DNA from 4 places in the Lysinibacillus irui genome. Region 3 is predicted to be linked to each of the others. Evidence: riboswitches for the same ligand, from Rfam matches in the RefSeq annotation. Region 3 holds a riboswitch; each other region holds the start of a gene.
What was found. A riboswitch is a leader RNA that binds a small molecule or an ion and turns the genes downstream of it on or off. The one in region 3 is predicted to bind thiamine pyrophosphate.
Positions count from the first base shown of each region.

Region 1: it holds a riboswitch for thiamine pyrophosphate, as region 3 does, so the genes downstream of both, thiM (hydroxyethylthiazole kinase) here and thiW (energy coupling factor transporter S component ThiW) in region 3, are expected to answer to the same signal.
Region 2: it holds a riboswitch for thiamine pyrophosphate, as region 3 does, so the genes downstream of both, OU989_RS11555 (ABC transporter substrate-binding protein) here and thiW (energy coupling factor transporter S component ThiW) in region 3, are expected to answer to the same signal.
Region 4: it holds a riboswitch for thiamine pyrophosphate, as region 3 does, so the genes downstream of both, thiC (phosphomethylpyrimidine synthase ThiC) here and thiW (energy coupling factor transporter S component ThiW) in region 3, are expected to answer to the same signal.

Region 1 covers NZ_CP113527.1:3,270,522-3,274,255, reverse strand. Annotated here, with positions in the region: gene thiE (thiamine phosphate synthase) at 1-103, opposite strand, end outside; gene thiD (bifunctional hydroxymethylpyrimidine kinase/phosphomethylpyrimidine kinase) at 93-917, opposite strand; gene thiM (hydroxyethylthiazole kinase) at 905-1,672, opposite strand; TPP riboswitch at 1,754-1,852, opposite strand; gene mbcS (acyl-CoA synthetase MbcS) at 2,043-3,623, shown strand.
Region 2 covers NZ_CP113527.1:2,292,715-2,296,448, forward strand. Annotated here, with positions in the region: gene OU989_RS11545 (ABC transporter permease) at 1-251, opposite strand, end outside; gene OU989_RS11550 (thiamine-binding protein) at 251-541, opposite strand; gene OU989_RS11555 (ABC transporter substrate-binding protein) at 542-1,537, opposite strand; TPP riboswitch at 1,695-1,805, opposite strand; gene parC (DNA topoisomerase IV subunit A) at 1,934-3,734, opposite strand, start outside.
Region 3 covers NZ_CP113527.1:782,546-786,279, reverse strand. Annotated here, with positions in the region: gene OU989_RS03690 (ABC transporter substrate-binding protein) at 1-118, shown strand, start outside; gene OU989_RS03685 (MFS transporter) at 460-1,656, shown strand; TPP riboswitch at 1,722-1,829, shown strand; gene thiW (energy coupling factor transporter S component ThiW) at 1,922-2,422, shown strand; gene OU989_RS03675 (VWA domain-containing protein) at 3,025-3,734, opposite strand, start outside.
Region 4 covers NZ_CP113527.1:197,938-201,671, reverse strand. Annotated here, with positions in the region: gene OU989_RS00995 (catalase) at 1-108, shown strand, start outside; gene thiC (phosphomethylpyrimidine synthase ThiC) at 227-2,005, opposite strand; TPP riboswitch at 2,146-2,260, opposite strand; gene OU989_RS00985 (AEC family transporter) at 2,339-3,268, opposite strand; gene OU989_RS00980 (methyl-accepting chemotaxis protein) at 3,374-3,734, opposite strand, start outside.

The DNA of each region.
Region 1 (3,734 bases), 2.0 Mb from region 3:
TAATTCCAGCTTGCAACGCTCTCTCTAGTACATGAAGGGGATTCTGATGACTAACATTGCTTGTGCCCATAATAAAATAAAGTTGTAAATCCTCACGTTTCATAAATCAACACCTCACAGGAATCCTTATGCAGTTGATAAGCAAAATGATTTGTTGGTCCATAACCATGACCAATAGATAAATCATGTAAAATTGCTAATTGAATAAATTTTTTAGCTTCGATAATTGCCTTATCCATCGCAAAACCTTGACCAAGAAAAGCAGTGATTGCTGCTGAAAATGTGCAACCTGTGCCATGGGTATTGGACGTTTGAATACGTGGAGTTTGCATAGAAAAAGATTTACCGTTTTGAAAAAATACATAATCAATAGCAAAATTTGGATCTGCTAAATGGCCACCTTTAAGAATGACGCAATGTACACCTAATTGAAAAAAACCTTGAGCTACTTCACGTATATCTGAAACATCATGTATTTTTCTCCCTGTCAGAGCCTCTGCTTCAGGGATATTGGGGGTAACGATCGTAGCAAGTGGTAGTAGAGAAGAGCGCATTGCTTCAATAGCTTCTTGCAGTAATAAGCTTTCTCCACCCTTTGCAATCATTACTGGATCAACAATTAGTGGGATGTTTTGATTATGAATCATATGTGCGATAGCTTTAATAATATCAGAGGAATAAAGCATCCCTGTTTTAATTGCAGCAATTGAAAAATCTTCGATTAAAGCTTGAAATTGTTTTTCAACAAAGGAGTGATCAATAGGGAAAACTCCTGACACACCCATTGTATTTTGTGCTGTCAAAGCTGTAATTACTGAAGTACCAAACACCCCTAATTCCTGAAATGTTTTTAAATCAGCCTGTATGCCTGCACCGCCACCACTATCTGAGCCTGCAATCGTCGTTACAATATGCATGAAGCTTCACCATCCTTCGATATGCGATAAAGAGCATTTAGTAAAGCTATTTGGAAATCACCAATATCTGATGTAAACGCTGACGCCAGTACCGCAGCTTTTTTATAGTAAGTTAATGTGTCCGCTAATTGTCTGTATGGATTATGGCCTGCAATATAGGCGGCACCGCAAATAGCACTAAGTAAACAGCCTGTCCCTGTTACCTCGGTCATTTGCATATTCCCGCCATTTATCCATTGGCTATCCACACCATCTGTTATAAAATCTCGTTCTCCTGTTATGATAACAATGCATTGATAATGTTGGGCTAATAAAATCGCCTCTTCTTCTAAAGCAATGGAGCCATTCCCACTATCGACACCTTTTTGTTGCCAGTCAACATTGGCTATTGCTGCTAGTTCCCCAACATTACAACGAATGACCGAAAAATGTACTTCCTCAAGCAAGTATCGTACCGTTTCTTTTCGATAAGTAGTGGCACCAGCACCGACAGGATCTAAAATGACTGGAATTCCAAGTTTATTGGCCATTTTGCCTGCTAACAACATTGATTCTTTAGTTCGATCATTGAGTGTACCGATGTTAATTAACAAGGCTTGAGCGAGTGCTACCATTTCCTCTACCTCATGGCTATCATCAGCCATAACCGGGGAAGCGCCTATTGCTAATAAACCATTTGCTTGGAAATTTGCTACCACATAATTTGTAATACAATGAATCAGTGGTTGCTGTTGACGGATTGTTTGAAATATCATCGTAGTCCTCCTTTATGGATGGACGTAAGCATGCAAAAAAGGCTCTTTTTGTGTAAAAATGCACGAAAAAGAGCCTTTCATCAATAGATGTTTATTGCTCCCTACGTCAGTATTAACTAACAGGTTCAAAGGGTCAGGTTTTACCTTCTCAACTCTTGACGAGTCCCCCTGCAATCTTGCTTTTAGTTGACCAAAATGTACCATACTTTTCAATTGTATTCAATAGCAAGTTTACCAATCGACAAAATGTGACCGATGCCATATAGCAGAGTATGATAGTTGTCATGACTTTTCCAAAATTAAGCGCAAACCATTGAAAATGCTGAAAAAAGAGTTTTATAATGTGTCATAGCAAAAGGGGGCATTTGCCATGAAGAGACAAGATTTAGTTGCACCAGAATGGTATAACATAACAGATGAAATTGAAAAATATGCTCAAGATACAACAAAAAATGCATTAATTATTTACGAGGAAAATAAGGATGTACAATTTATTACATATGCATATTTACTTGACAGGGCAAATCAAGCTGCACACGTATTCACGATGCAAGGTTTATCAAAAGGTGATGTGATTTTAGTGATGGTACCTCGTTCAGTGGAAGCATATATTGTATATATTGCAGCATTGAAAGCTGGATTAACCATTATTCCGAGCTCAGAAATGCTAAGAACTAAAGACATTGAATATCGCATCAAGCATGCAAATGCTAAAGGAATTGTTGCTTACGAGCCTTATATTGATCAATTTGATCAGGTGAACAATTTACAAGGAATGCAACAATTTGTTATAGGGAAGGCCCATGAACCTTGGCAACCACTTTTAGAAAAAATGCGCATTCAACCTACAACTTACATAAGTTCTTCTCCAACAAAAAGTACAGATACTGCATTCTTAGCTTATACAAGTGGTACAACAGGAAACCCAAAAGCAGCTGTACATACTCATAGCTGGGGCTATGCACATTTACGAACAACAGCACCACACTGGTTAGGTGTGCAAGAAGATGATATTGTTTGGGCGACAGCAGCACCAGGTTGGCAAAAATGGATTTGGAGTCCGTTTCTAGCAACATTAGGGAGTGGCGCTACTGCATTTGTATATAAGGGGAAATTTGATGCATCTACCTATCTAAGGTTACTCGAAAAATTTAAAATAAATGTTTTATGTTGCACACCTACAGAATATCGTTTTATGGCAGCACTAGAACATTTACATGAATTCGATTTAACGGCACTTCGTCAAGCTGTATCAGCAGGAGAGCCTTTGAATAGCGAGGTCATTAACGTATTTTCGAAGACTTTCGATTTGCAAGTCCGAGATGGCTACGGTCAGACGGAAAACACATTACTTGTTGGCACAATGGTTGGAATGGAAGCTAGAATTGGTTCTATGGGAAAACCAACTCCTGGCAATAAGGTTGAAATTATAGACGATTTCGGTAACCCTGTTGCTGTTGGAGAAGTTGGCGATATTGCTGTTCATCGCACCACTCCCGCACTGTTTAAAAAATATTTAAATGACCCGGAACGAACAAATTTACAATTCCGTGGAGAGTGGTATATTACAGGTGATCGTGCTTATAAAGATCAAGATGGTTACTTTTGGTTTGAGGGTCGTGGAGATGATGTCATTATATCCTCTGGCTACACAATTGGGCCATTTGAGGTAGAAGATGCTTTGATGAAGCACCCAGCTGTAAAAGAAGCGGCTGTTATTGCGAGCCCAGATAAAGTTCGGGGAAATATTGTTAAAGCTTTTGTTGTACTTCGAAATGCTGAAAATGGTGATGAAGCACTTATTCGAACTCTTCAAGATCATGTGAAACTATTGACAGCACCTTATAAATATCCGCGTGCTATTGAATTTGTGGAAGAGCTACCGAAAACATCCTCGGGGAAAATTCGACGTGTTGAATTAAGACAGCAAGAAGCAAAACAACTACACTAATTATCATTTCCTAGGAAATAATGTCGAAAATCAAAGTTCAAGAATGGCAATGGACTTTGATTTTTTTTGTTTTTTTAGGTAAGGTATTATGAGGAAATAAATAGTATAAAT
Region 2 (3,734 bases), 1.5 Mb from region 3:
AATCGATGCAACACAATAGCTACCGTTAATCCACAACCAATACCAATAGCAAGACCTAATATGGCCAATTGCACCGTAGCCAAAGCATGTGGTAAAAAGGTTGGATACGATTGAAAGCCTTCCATCAGAATACGACTTGGTGCAGGTAGAAGCCAATGGGGAACTTCAGCCACATGCACGACTAGTTCCCAGATGAATAAGAGGAAGGCGATAAAGATGATCGTCCTTCCCTTTTGAAACGCTTGTTTCATTACTGATATTTCTCCGTTAATGTATCCATGGTAATACCAGTTGGCTGATAGAGTATTTTCACTTGTGTAATCACATTAATAGCACCAAGCTCTATCATCTTGTCATTCATTTTCTCAATAAGTTGAAGCAATGTTGACAGCTCACCTTCCATCGTCGTTTCTAGCGGATGTACTTCATATTTCACACCAGATGCATCAATCACAGCAATGGCTGCATCCACATAAGGAATGACATCCTCATATTTCTCTGTTTTCGGGATAATTTGGACACTGATTAATGAATTTGCCATTTATTTGGCCTCCTTTTTAGGTAAGAAATCATTCGTAAAGGCTTGCTTTGCATCAAACTCGCCCTCTAATACCTTGTTGCTAGACATCCAATTAGCATAGTTTTCCCATACAGAAAGCTTTTGCTCTCCCCATTGCTTCGCATCGTCCTGATATTTATCAGCTAACCATTCTTGACTTTTATGCACTAATTCTTTATCTAAGTCAGGTGCCGCTTCTAGTAAAATATCTGCAGCCTCACTCGGATGCTCGATTGCGTATTCATAACCTTTAGAAGCAGCTGCAACAAAGGCTTTTACAACATCAGGATTGTCCTTTATCATTTTTTCATTAGTAGCCAAAACAGGCGTATAATAATCCAACTGATCACTATAATCCGTTAAATACAACATATTAATCTTTTCCCCACGAAGCTCTGCCTCAATACCTGTCCATGCATAATAAATCCACGCAAAATCAATATCTTTTTCCATCATCGTGAAGAAATCTAAATCACCTGCATTGACAATATCTAATTGATTAATATCGGCATTTTCTGTTTGCATTAACGATTGGAGTACCGCTTGCTCTAGTGGGGCTCCCCAACCGCCATAAGTTTTACCTTCGAAATCCTTTGGTGAGGTAATCCCTTTAGAAGCAATCGAAGCAAAGCCCGATGTATTATGCTGAATGATGGCGGCAATCGAAACAAGTGGTACATCCTGGACACGTGCCTGTGTGATGCCTTCCTGATAGCTTACCCCAAATTCTGCCTTACCAGAAGCTACAAGCTGATCTGCTCCCGCTTCCCCTGGCATCATAATATCAACATCTAAGCCTTGTTCCTCAAAATAACCAAGCTTTTTCGCGACATACAGCCCTGTATGATTTGTATTCGGAGTCCAATCCAGTACTACTGACACCTTTTTTAGCTTATCAGTTGCCTGCTTGTCCTCCTTGTCACTACAGCCCACTAATGTTACAAGTGCAGCCAATAGAATAAATAACCATTTTTTCATGCTAGGTCCTCCCAGTTTGTAATATGAAAGTGTTCATAAAGGAATGCGTGTCACCAGAAAGAAAGCGTAAATACGATGGGCAAGAGGTGTTTGAAAATATAAAAAAACGCCTAGGATTCCTCCCAGACGTAAATTGCAATCAATCTTCAAAACTTTGCTTTTTTGAATAGATGTTCCCTACGCTGGTACGAGCCAAATCAGGTTCAAAGGGTCAGCGTCTATCGGACACAATCTCAGCTAGCAACTACTAGCCCCCCTACATTCTTTCGCTATGAACTTTTCGTTGATTATTATACCCATAGTTACTCTTAAAAGACAAGGTACTAATTTGGTTTAACCGTTTTACACCAAAAAAAGCCCAGCTCACAAAAGAGACTGGGCGTTAAAAAAGCTTGGTTATTGTTCCTTTTGGGTCGTTAGAACATGGGAAATAGCCCCATCTGTTGCGATATCCACTTTAAACGATCCATTGGAATGGCGATCAGCACGAGTCAATGCTTGGACATCTAACACCTCTTGCACACCTTTTTCTGTTTCAATAACAATTTGCTCCTCATCTGTTGCTTGAATAACGGCCACAATGCGGTGCGGATTTGCTTTTAATTCTGTTAATACTTTTAGACCACGTTTTGCACGACTGGCTACTTCAACCTCTGCGACATTCATTTTCTTAACAGCCCCACGCTGTGTCACAATGACAACATATTGCGTTTGATCAGGTTGTAGCACATTCACACCGACTAAGGCTTCCCCATCTTTTAGCGTAATGCCCTTTACTCCGCCTGTTTTTACACCTGTTACTGGTAATTCCTCCATTGGGAAACGAATTGAATAAGCCGTATCTGTTGTTAACATCAATTCCACGTCATCCGTCACAAACGCTGCATAGATCATGGCATCGCCAGCCTTCACATTCATCGTTTTAATTGGTTTTGAATAACGTGTCACCGCGTAATCGGCAAGTGGAGAGCGTTTAATTTGACCATCCTTTGTCGCAGTGAAGATGTACGTATTTGGTTGATCAAATGTTTCAAAGCCATATACAGCGATAATTGACTCATCTTCACCCGTTGGCACGATACTTGAAATATGCTGACCAAGATCCTTCCAGCGAATATCTGGCAGCTCATGAACAGGCTGATAAATATAATTGCCTCGATTTGTAAATAGGAGTAAATGGTGCTGTGTATTTAAGGTTGCTTCATACAATAAGTAATCCGAATCCTTCATCGCAAAATCCTGACCATTTGAGGCGGCATGTGAACGTGTCGAAGTACGTTTAATATAGCCATCCTTCGTTACGGTTACGACAACCTCTTCACTTGGTACAAGAACATCTAAGGTAATTTTAATCTCTTCAATTTCTTGCTCAATTCTTGAGCGACGAGGCTCTGTAAAGCGTTTCTTAATATCAAGCAATTCTTGTTTAATGACACGTACAAGCTTTGCCTCACTTTGTAAAATCCCCTCTAGCTTAGCAATCAACCTATTTAGCTCGTCCTGTTCTTGTCGAAGCTCTGTAATGTCTGTATTGGTTAAACGGTATAATTGCAAGCTGACAATCGCCTCTGCCTGTACCTCTGTAAAATCAAACTTCGCCTGTAAATTAAGCTTGGCATCCTTTTTATCATTAGAAGAACGGATTGTTGCAATCACTTCATCTAAAATGGAAAGGGCTTTAATTAACCCATCCACGATATGGGAACGATCCTTCGCCTTTTGTAAATCGTAAATGGAACGGTTCGTGACTACTTCTTTTTGATGGGCAATATAGGCATCCAATAATAATGGTAAGGTCATCATTGTTGGACGACGATTATGAATGGCAATCATATTAAAATTATATGCTACCTGTAAATCCGTTGTTTTAAATAGGTATTGAAGAATTCCTTGTCCTGGTACATCCTTTTTCAGTTCAATGACAACACGTAAGCCAGTTCTATCAGATTCATCACGAATTTCCGCAATCCCCTCAAGACGTTTATCTACGCGTTGCTCATCAATTTTTTTCACAAGATTCGCCTTATTGACATCGTATGGTAATTCTGTGATAACAATTTGCTCTTTACCACCCTTAATAGGCTCCACAACCGCTTGTGCACGGACAATAATTTTACCGCGACCCGTTTCATATGCTTTTTTAATGCCGTCAACGCCTTGGATAATACCACCTGTCGGGAAATCTGGCCCTTTAATG
Region 3 (3,734 bases):
ACGCTATTACCCTTCAGAGGAACAACGAGAAACATTAGAGGTCTATAAAAACTTAGGGCCAGACTATTTAGGAAAATATAATGAATTGTTTTTAGAATTTAAAATGAGTATACGATAATTTAAACTAGCGAATTGGTTCACACACCAATTCGCTAGTTTTTATCTGCATGCATATTCATTATAGTTAAAAAACAATTCAGTTCTTTCTGTCACAGAAACTTTAGTATATGACCACATTTTCACATACCCCTTCTATCATGCAATTGTCAAATGAATAATTTATTATTTAAAACTTAGAAATATAGCATCACATGTCATCTTAAATAACCTAAGAAGAAAACTTTTGTGGAAAACCATTCTAAATATCGAACCACTTCAATAATCTTAACTAATAGCCAAGCGATAATTCTTTATGATAGACTGTACTATATTTGATTACAAAAAAAGGGGGTTTATTCGATGACCCAGCAGAAGTCCAATAAGGCGGCTTTGTATATTTTAATGTTTAACATGTTTATCGCAATGGGGAGTATTGGGATTATTATTCCTGTCATGCCTGAGTACTTAAAAATATTCGGTGCAGCAGGACAAATTCTAGGTATGCTTATTGCAACGTTCGCCTTAGCTCAATTCGTATTTTCTCCAATTGCTGGGAATCTTTCGGATCAGTATGGTCGAAAAAATTTAATTATTTTCGGTCTTATCGTGACAGGTCTTGCACAAATCGGCTTTGGCCTTGCTACAGACGTATGGATGCTCTTTCTAGCACGCTTTTTAGGTGGTCTTGGTTCTGCATTTGTTGCACCTCCTATTATGGCTTTTGTAGCCGACGTCACAACCTATGAAGAACGTGGGAAAGGAATGGGTATGTTAGGTGCTGCTATGTCTCTTGGTTTTATGATAGGACCTGGTATTGGTGGCTTTTTGGCAAAGGTAAGCTTACACTTCCCATTTTTCACAGCTGGAGCTGCTGCCATTGTAGCATCTATTTTATCTTACTTTTTATTACCTTCTACCAAACCAAACACTGCTCAGCAGAAACAAAAGCAAGACAATCTGGCGAAGCAAATGGCTCGTTCCATACATATGCCTTATTTTGTTATGCTCATAATTATGCTCGTGTTCTCGTTCGGCATTGCTAATTTCCAAACGACTTTGTCCTTATTCGTGACAGAAAAGTTTAATTACACACCCGTAGATATCGCGATTATTTTAGTTGTCGGTGGTGCTTTTGGGGTCGTTGTACAAATGTTTATTATTACACCACTATTTAATCGTTTTGGTGAAATGAAAGTCGTATTAGTCAATTTATTTATTGCATCCGTTGCTATTTTCTTAATATTATTCGTTTCTGGCTTTGCCCTTATATTAGTTGTAGCAACTATTTTCTCTACAGCAACAACACTAATTCGACCAGCTGTTAATACGCTAATCTCAAAGCTTGCAGAGAAAGAACAGGGATTTGCTGCAGGCTTGAATAATGCTTATATGAGTCTTGGTAATATGATTGGACCAGCATTAGCAGGTCTATTATTCGACTGGAATATGAACAGCCCGTATATTTTTGGCTCCATCATATTATTAGCATGTTTCTTCCTTGCTCTTATCTGGACATTGAAAAAAGCACCTCATTTAATGCATCCAGATACAAAGTAGTCTGAAAAATCATTGACTATTTTTAGCAGTATGTTACATTAATGTTGGTAAACTAATTAAATAAAATTAACCACTAGGGGAGTCTTTAAAAGGCTGAGACGTATATGTTTAGATACGGACCCTTTGAACCTGATCTAGTTCATACTAGCGGAGGGAAGTGGCGCTACTTGCTATTATCATTGTATACGCGAGGCCGCTTCCTATTGTTTTTAGGTAGCGGCCTTTTTATTTCCCTAGTGAAACTTTATCAAAAGGAGTGAACTTGATGTCAATTCGTAAATTAACGGTCATGGCTTTATTAGTAGCTATTGCCGTAGCAGGCTCTACCTTTGTCTCCATCCCGACAGGAATTGCACGTGCCTTTCCCATCCAGCATGCAATTAACGTGGTAGGTGCAATTCTATTAGGACCAGTTCCTACAGTCCTAATTGCCTTTGTTACTGCCATCATTCGAATCCTTACAGGGACAGGATCATTATTAGCGATCCCTGGCAGTGTTATTGGCGCATTATGTGCTGCCCTCGCTTATAAATACAGCAGTAAAATGTGGTTAGCTGGCATTGGCGAAATCATTGGAACAGGAATTCTTGCTTCACTGATCGCTGTACCTTATGCAAAGTTACTAATGGGGACCTCCGTAGCTGCCTTATTCTTCATGCCAGCCTTTTTAACATCCAGTACTATAGGTGCTCTTTTAGGCGTAGTGATTGCTAACAGTTTGCGGAAGACCGTCCTAGTAAAGAGCTTTAATTCTTCACTTTATTGAGTGAACGGGTTCTGTGTTTTTATATAGTATTAGATGGAGAAATTCCATTATATCTGATGATAACTTTGTTTGTTCTTTTAGAGCGGGGACATTTGCTTTTGGAGCGGATACCTGTCTCTTTGGAGCGCTTTCCCTACTTTATGAGCGGATACACCACTTTTTGGAGCGCTTTCCTTTACTTTTGGAGCGGATACACCACCCCTTAGAGCGCTTTCCCTTACTTTTCGAGCGGATACACCACTCCTTGGAGCGCTTCTCCTTACTTTCGAGCGGAGACCTGTCTCCTTGGAGCGCTTTCCCTTACTTTTCGAGCGGATACACCACTCCTTGGAGCGCTTTCCCTTACTTTTGGAGCGGATACTACACCCCTTGGAGCGCTTTCCCTTACTTTTGGAGCGGATACTACACCCCTTGGAGCGCTTTCCCCCACTTTTCGAGCGAGGATCCCCCTTCTTGGAGCGTTTTCCTCAACTCTATAAGCAGTTACACTTCTTTGCAGTGCACTCACCCTCACCGCTCAATCGAGGACTACTTTTTCATTCACCTCAAAGAATATAAAAAAGCAGTACAAAACTGTTTCGTTTTGTACTGCTTCTACTATATTACGATCTTTTTTTCATACCCTTTAATAATTGGGCAACATTGGTGTCTTCTGCCTGTACAGGTTTTTCCTCAACGAGCTGTTCTTTTTTCTTCGGTTTTGTGAGGAAGCTCCAGCCAAAACGCCTTATTGTAATATCAATAAAGAATAGTAGCATGCCTGCTAGGAGAAGCCATGAGGCAATGTTTTGACGGTCCGCTCCTTTTTTTGCAAAGTCACGGAAAACTTCTTGTGGTTCCTTTAAGACAGATCCACCAGTTTGTTTGGTTAATTCTTCTACTAAATGTTCATTTACAGGAAGTAGTTCATATTCAGCACTATAAGGAACGCTTAGTCCTGCTTGATATATGGCCTGCTTTTCATCAGCTATACGGAAGAAAATTAATCCTGGTTCAGCCTGTACAGTAGCTCGAACTTGAGAGGTCGAAATGGTTTCAAGTTGTGTTTCTAGCTCTTCACCTGCTTCATTAACTGCTACAATATCTAAAAATGCTGCTTCATTTGTAGGATCTGTAATCATAAAGGAACCATCTGTTTCCAATCTCACATCGTAGGCAACATCATTATAACTAGGAAGCATTTGTGAAATAAGTGTTTGCCAAAATGTCCCCCAATCCTGCCATCTTGCCCAATCTCCTGTCCATTTTCCGGTAGAATCGGATGTAAAGGCGAATGTTTTACCTAGACCGTATTGCCACTGTGCTAACACAG
Region 4 (3,734 bases), 580 kb from region 3:
TATTTAGCAGATCCAGCATATGGTGAAGGTGTAGCAAAAGCAATGGGTCTTTCATTAGAAGGTATGGATCTTACAAACCCATATGTAAAACAACCAACAAACGTTTAATATTCCACTTATTATTGATATCCAAATCCAATTTTTACTCCATGTGAATTTTTCACTCACATGGAGTTTTTTAATCACAAAAGGCTTGTGTCGATACTACAACACAAGCCTTTTTACATTATTGATAAATCTGACTACCCGCTTTTTTAAATTCCTCTGCCTTTTCCTTCATACCTCGATGGATCGCTTCTGTCGTATTCAAGTCTTTTTCTTTAGCATAATTTCGAATATCTTGTGAAATTCGCATACTACAGAACTTAGGACCACACATAGAGCAAAAGTGTGCTGTTTTTGCTCCTTCTGCTGGCAAAGTCTCATCATGATACTCCACCGCTCTTTCTGGATCGAGAGATAGATTGAATTGATCACGCCAGCGGAATTCAAAACGTGCTTTTGATAGTGCATCATCTCGGCGTTGTGCACCAGGATGCCCCTTCGCTAAATCTGCCGCATGTGCCGCTATTTTATACGTAATTACTCCCACTCGAACATCCTCGCGATTAGGTAAGCCAAGGTGCTCCTTTGGTGTCACATAGCAGAGCATTGCTGTCCCAAACCAGCCAATCATCGCTGCCCCAATAGCCGATGTAATGTGGTCATAGCCTGGAGCAATATCCGTTGTAAGTGGACCTAACGTATAAAAAGGCGCCTCCTTACAAACTTCTAATTGCTTGTCCATGTTTTCTTTAATCAGATGCATCGGTACATGACCTGGCCCCTCCACCATCACTTGAACATCATGTTTCCACGCAATCTGTGTTAGTTCACCTAGTGTTTCAAGCTCTGCAAATTGGGCTTCATCATTGGCGTCTGCAATTGAACCTGGACGTAGGCCATCACCTAAAGAAAAAGCAACATCATAAGTCTTCATAATTTCACAGATTTCCTCAAAATGAGTATAAAGGAAATTCTCTTGATGATGATATAAACACCACTGTGCCATAATAGAACCACCACGAGATACAATTCCCGTTACACGATTAGCTGTAAGGGGAACATAGCGTAATAGTACACCTGCATGAATCGTGAAATAATCTACACCCTGCTCGGCTTGCTCAATAAGCGTATCACGGTAAACTTCCCACGTTAAATCCTCTGCTACGCCATTTACCTTTTCCAATGCTTGATAAATTGGCACTGTCCCCACTGGTACCGCTGCATTTCGAATAATCCATTCTCTCGTTGTATGAATATGCTTACCTGTTGAAAGATCCATAATATTATCAGCACCCCAGCGTGTTGCCCATGTCATTTTTTCAACCTCTTCTGCTATAGAAGACGATACCGCGGAATTCCCAATATTGGCATTGATTTTCACATGGAAGTTACGACCGATGATCATTGGCTCCGCCTCTGGATGATTAATATTAGAAGGCATAATAGCGCGCCCAGCTGCAATTTCAGATCGGACAAATTCTGGATCCATATTTTCACGTATCGCTACAAACTCCATTTCAGGTGTAATAATCCCCTGTCTTGCATAATGCAGCTGCGTTACATTTCTCCCTTTTTTTGCTCGTAAAGGCTTTCTTGCCAATTCAGGAAAGACATTTTCATGATTACGCGGATCATCTGCACGACGAAAACCATTATCCTCCGGTTTTATAGAGCGGCCCTCATATGCTTCTACATCTCCTCGCTCTTGAATCCATCCACTTCGTAAGGCAGGTAAACCTTTTGTAATATCTACTTGATAAGATGGATCTGTATAGGGACCACTCGTATCATATACTCGAATAGGGGCGTTTTCTTCATTTCCAAAGCTTCCTGTTGTCGGACTTAATGCAATTTCTCGCATTGGTACTAAAATATCCGGACGGGAACCTTCAACATACACCTTTTTGCTTCCTTCAAAGCTAGACATAATCGTAATGTTCTTTTCACTAATTGCTGACATGAGCTACTTCTCTCCCTTAAATGTTTTTTGTTACAAGGACCGGATCTAGCTCACCCTAACAAATAAATAAAGGCCGAATCCAAAATAATTATTTGGATCCGGCCACGAATGTAAAGGTTGAAATTGCATACACATACTATGCAATAGTTTCTTAACTTTCCCACGCTGGTATGAGCCAGATCAGGTCCAAAGGGTCAAGAAACCTCTAAGCGTTTCCCTCTCAGCCTGACTCATCAGACTCCCCTAGTTAATACTATTTAGTTTGATGCTAGTGTAGCAGATATTACTATGAGATGGAAGTTTTCCATTCATTATTTTTTAATATTCTATTGATTAAGCAAATAATACGTCCGCAAGATAAATCACTATTGTTACCGTTATACAGCTGACAATAGTTGAAAATAAAACAGTTTGGGCAGCTGTTGCCGATTCCACATCGTATTCCAATGCTAGACTAGAGCTATTGCGGGATGTCGGGAAAGCACTGGCTATAAATAGTGATTGAGCGACAACTCCATCTAACCCCAATAAAAAAATAATGGCTAAAGCTACGGCTGGTCCGACAATTAAACGTGTGAAGCAGCTGACGAAAACCGTTTTATTAAACATAGATTTGATTTCAAGCTGCGATAATTGCGCACCTAACGTGATTAGTGCCACAGCAATAAAGCCATCTGCTACATGGTCTATTGGTATTTTAATAAACTGTGGAATACCGATATTAAAATAGTTCATGGCTACACCAATAATCAACGCATGAATGATGGGCATTTTAAAAAAATCTTTAATAATCGTCATTCCTGATTTGGTAGAGGAAATTAAATTATACAAACCATATGTATAAGTTGTCATATTTTGAAAGATTACAAGGATGACCTGAATCGCTACACCAATAGGTTGTGTTACAAAAATCATTTGAGCTACCGGAATGCCATAGTTCCCAGAGTTAATGAGCACAACACTATTTTTAAAAACTGCTGCCTCTGTTTTAACTAAACCAAGCCACTTCGCAAAAAGGTGACTGAGTAGCATTTGGCTCCCAATAAAAAGCACAATAAACAATCCGACCTCTGCCAGTACAGACAGCTCTACACTCGTCTCATATAAATTTACAAAAACAGCTGCTGGCATAAAGCAATATGTAATAAGCTGAGACAACGCTTTTAAATTAAAGCGAAATCTCTTTTGTAAGATAGCACCTACTATAAGTAACACTAAAATAGGTGCAACAATTTGAAAGAAAATCATTCCGAGATACATCATTTCGATGACCCCCTTCCCTTCTTTTATAGTAGTGCCGAATTTCTACTAGGTCAATGTCTCTTCCAATAAAAAAAGACTGCCTATTTGTTTAGGCAGCCCTTCATTTTACGCTAATTTAAAACGATTCACGACTTCTTGCAGTTCATTGGAAATATCGTTCATATTTTGTATAGACTCGGCTACTTTTTGTAACTCTGCTTGTTGATCCATTGCAGATGCACTTACTTGTTCAGCTGAGGCAGCCGTTTCCTCTGAAATTGCTGATATGCTTTGGATGGCCATAATCGCTTGATTTTTATGCTCTAACATACTCGATAGCTTACTCATTAATTCACTAATAGAGGCTGCAATTGAACGTGACAAATCACTGTTATCTTTAAATGCCAGTTGTGTACTTTGTACGGATTCATTTTGAGATTGCATTAAATCCGCATTAGATGCAATGACAGCAACTGTTTGCTGTGAA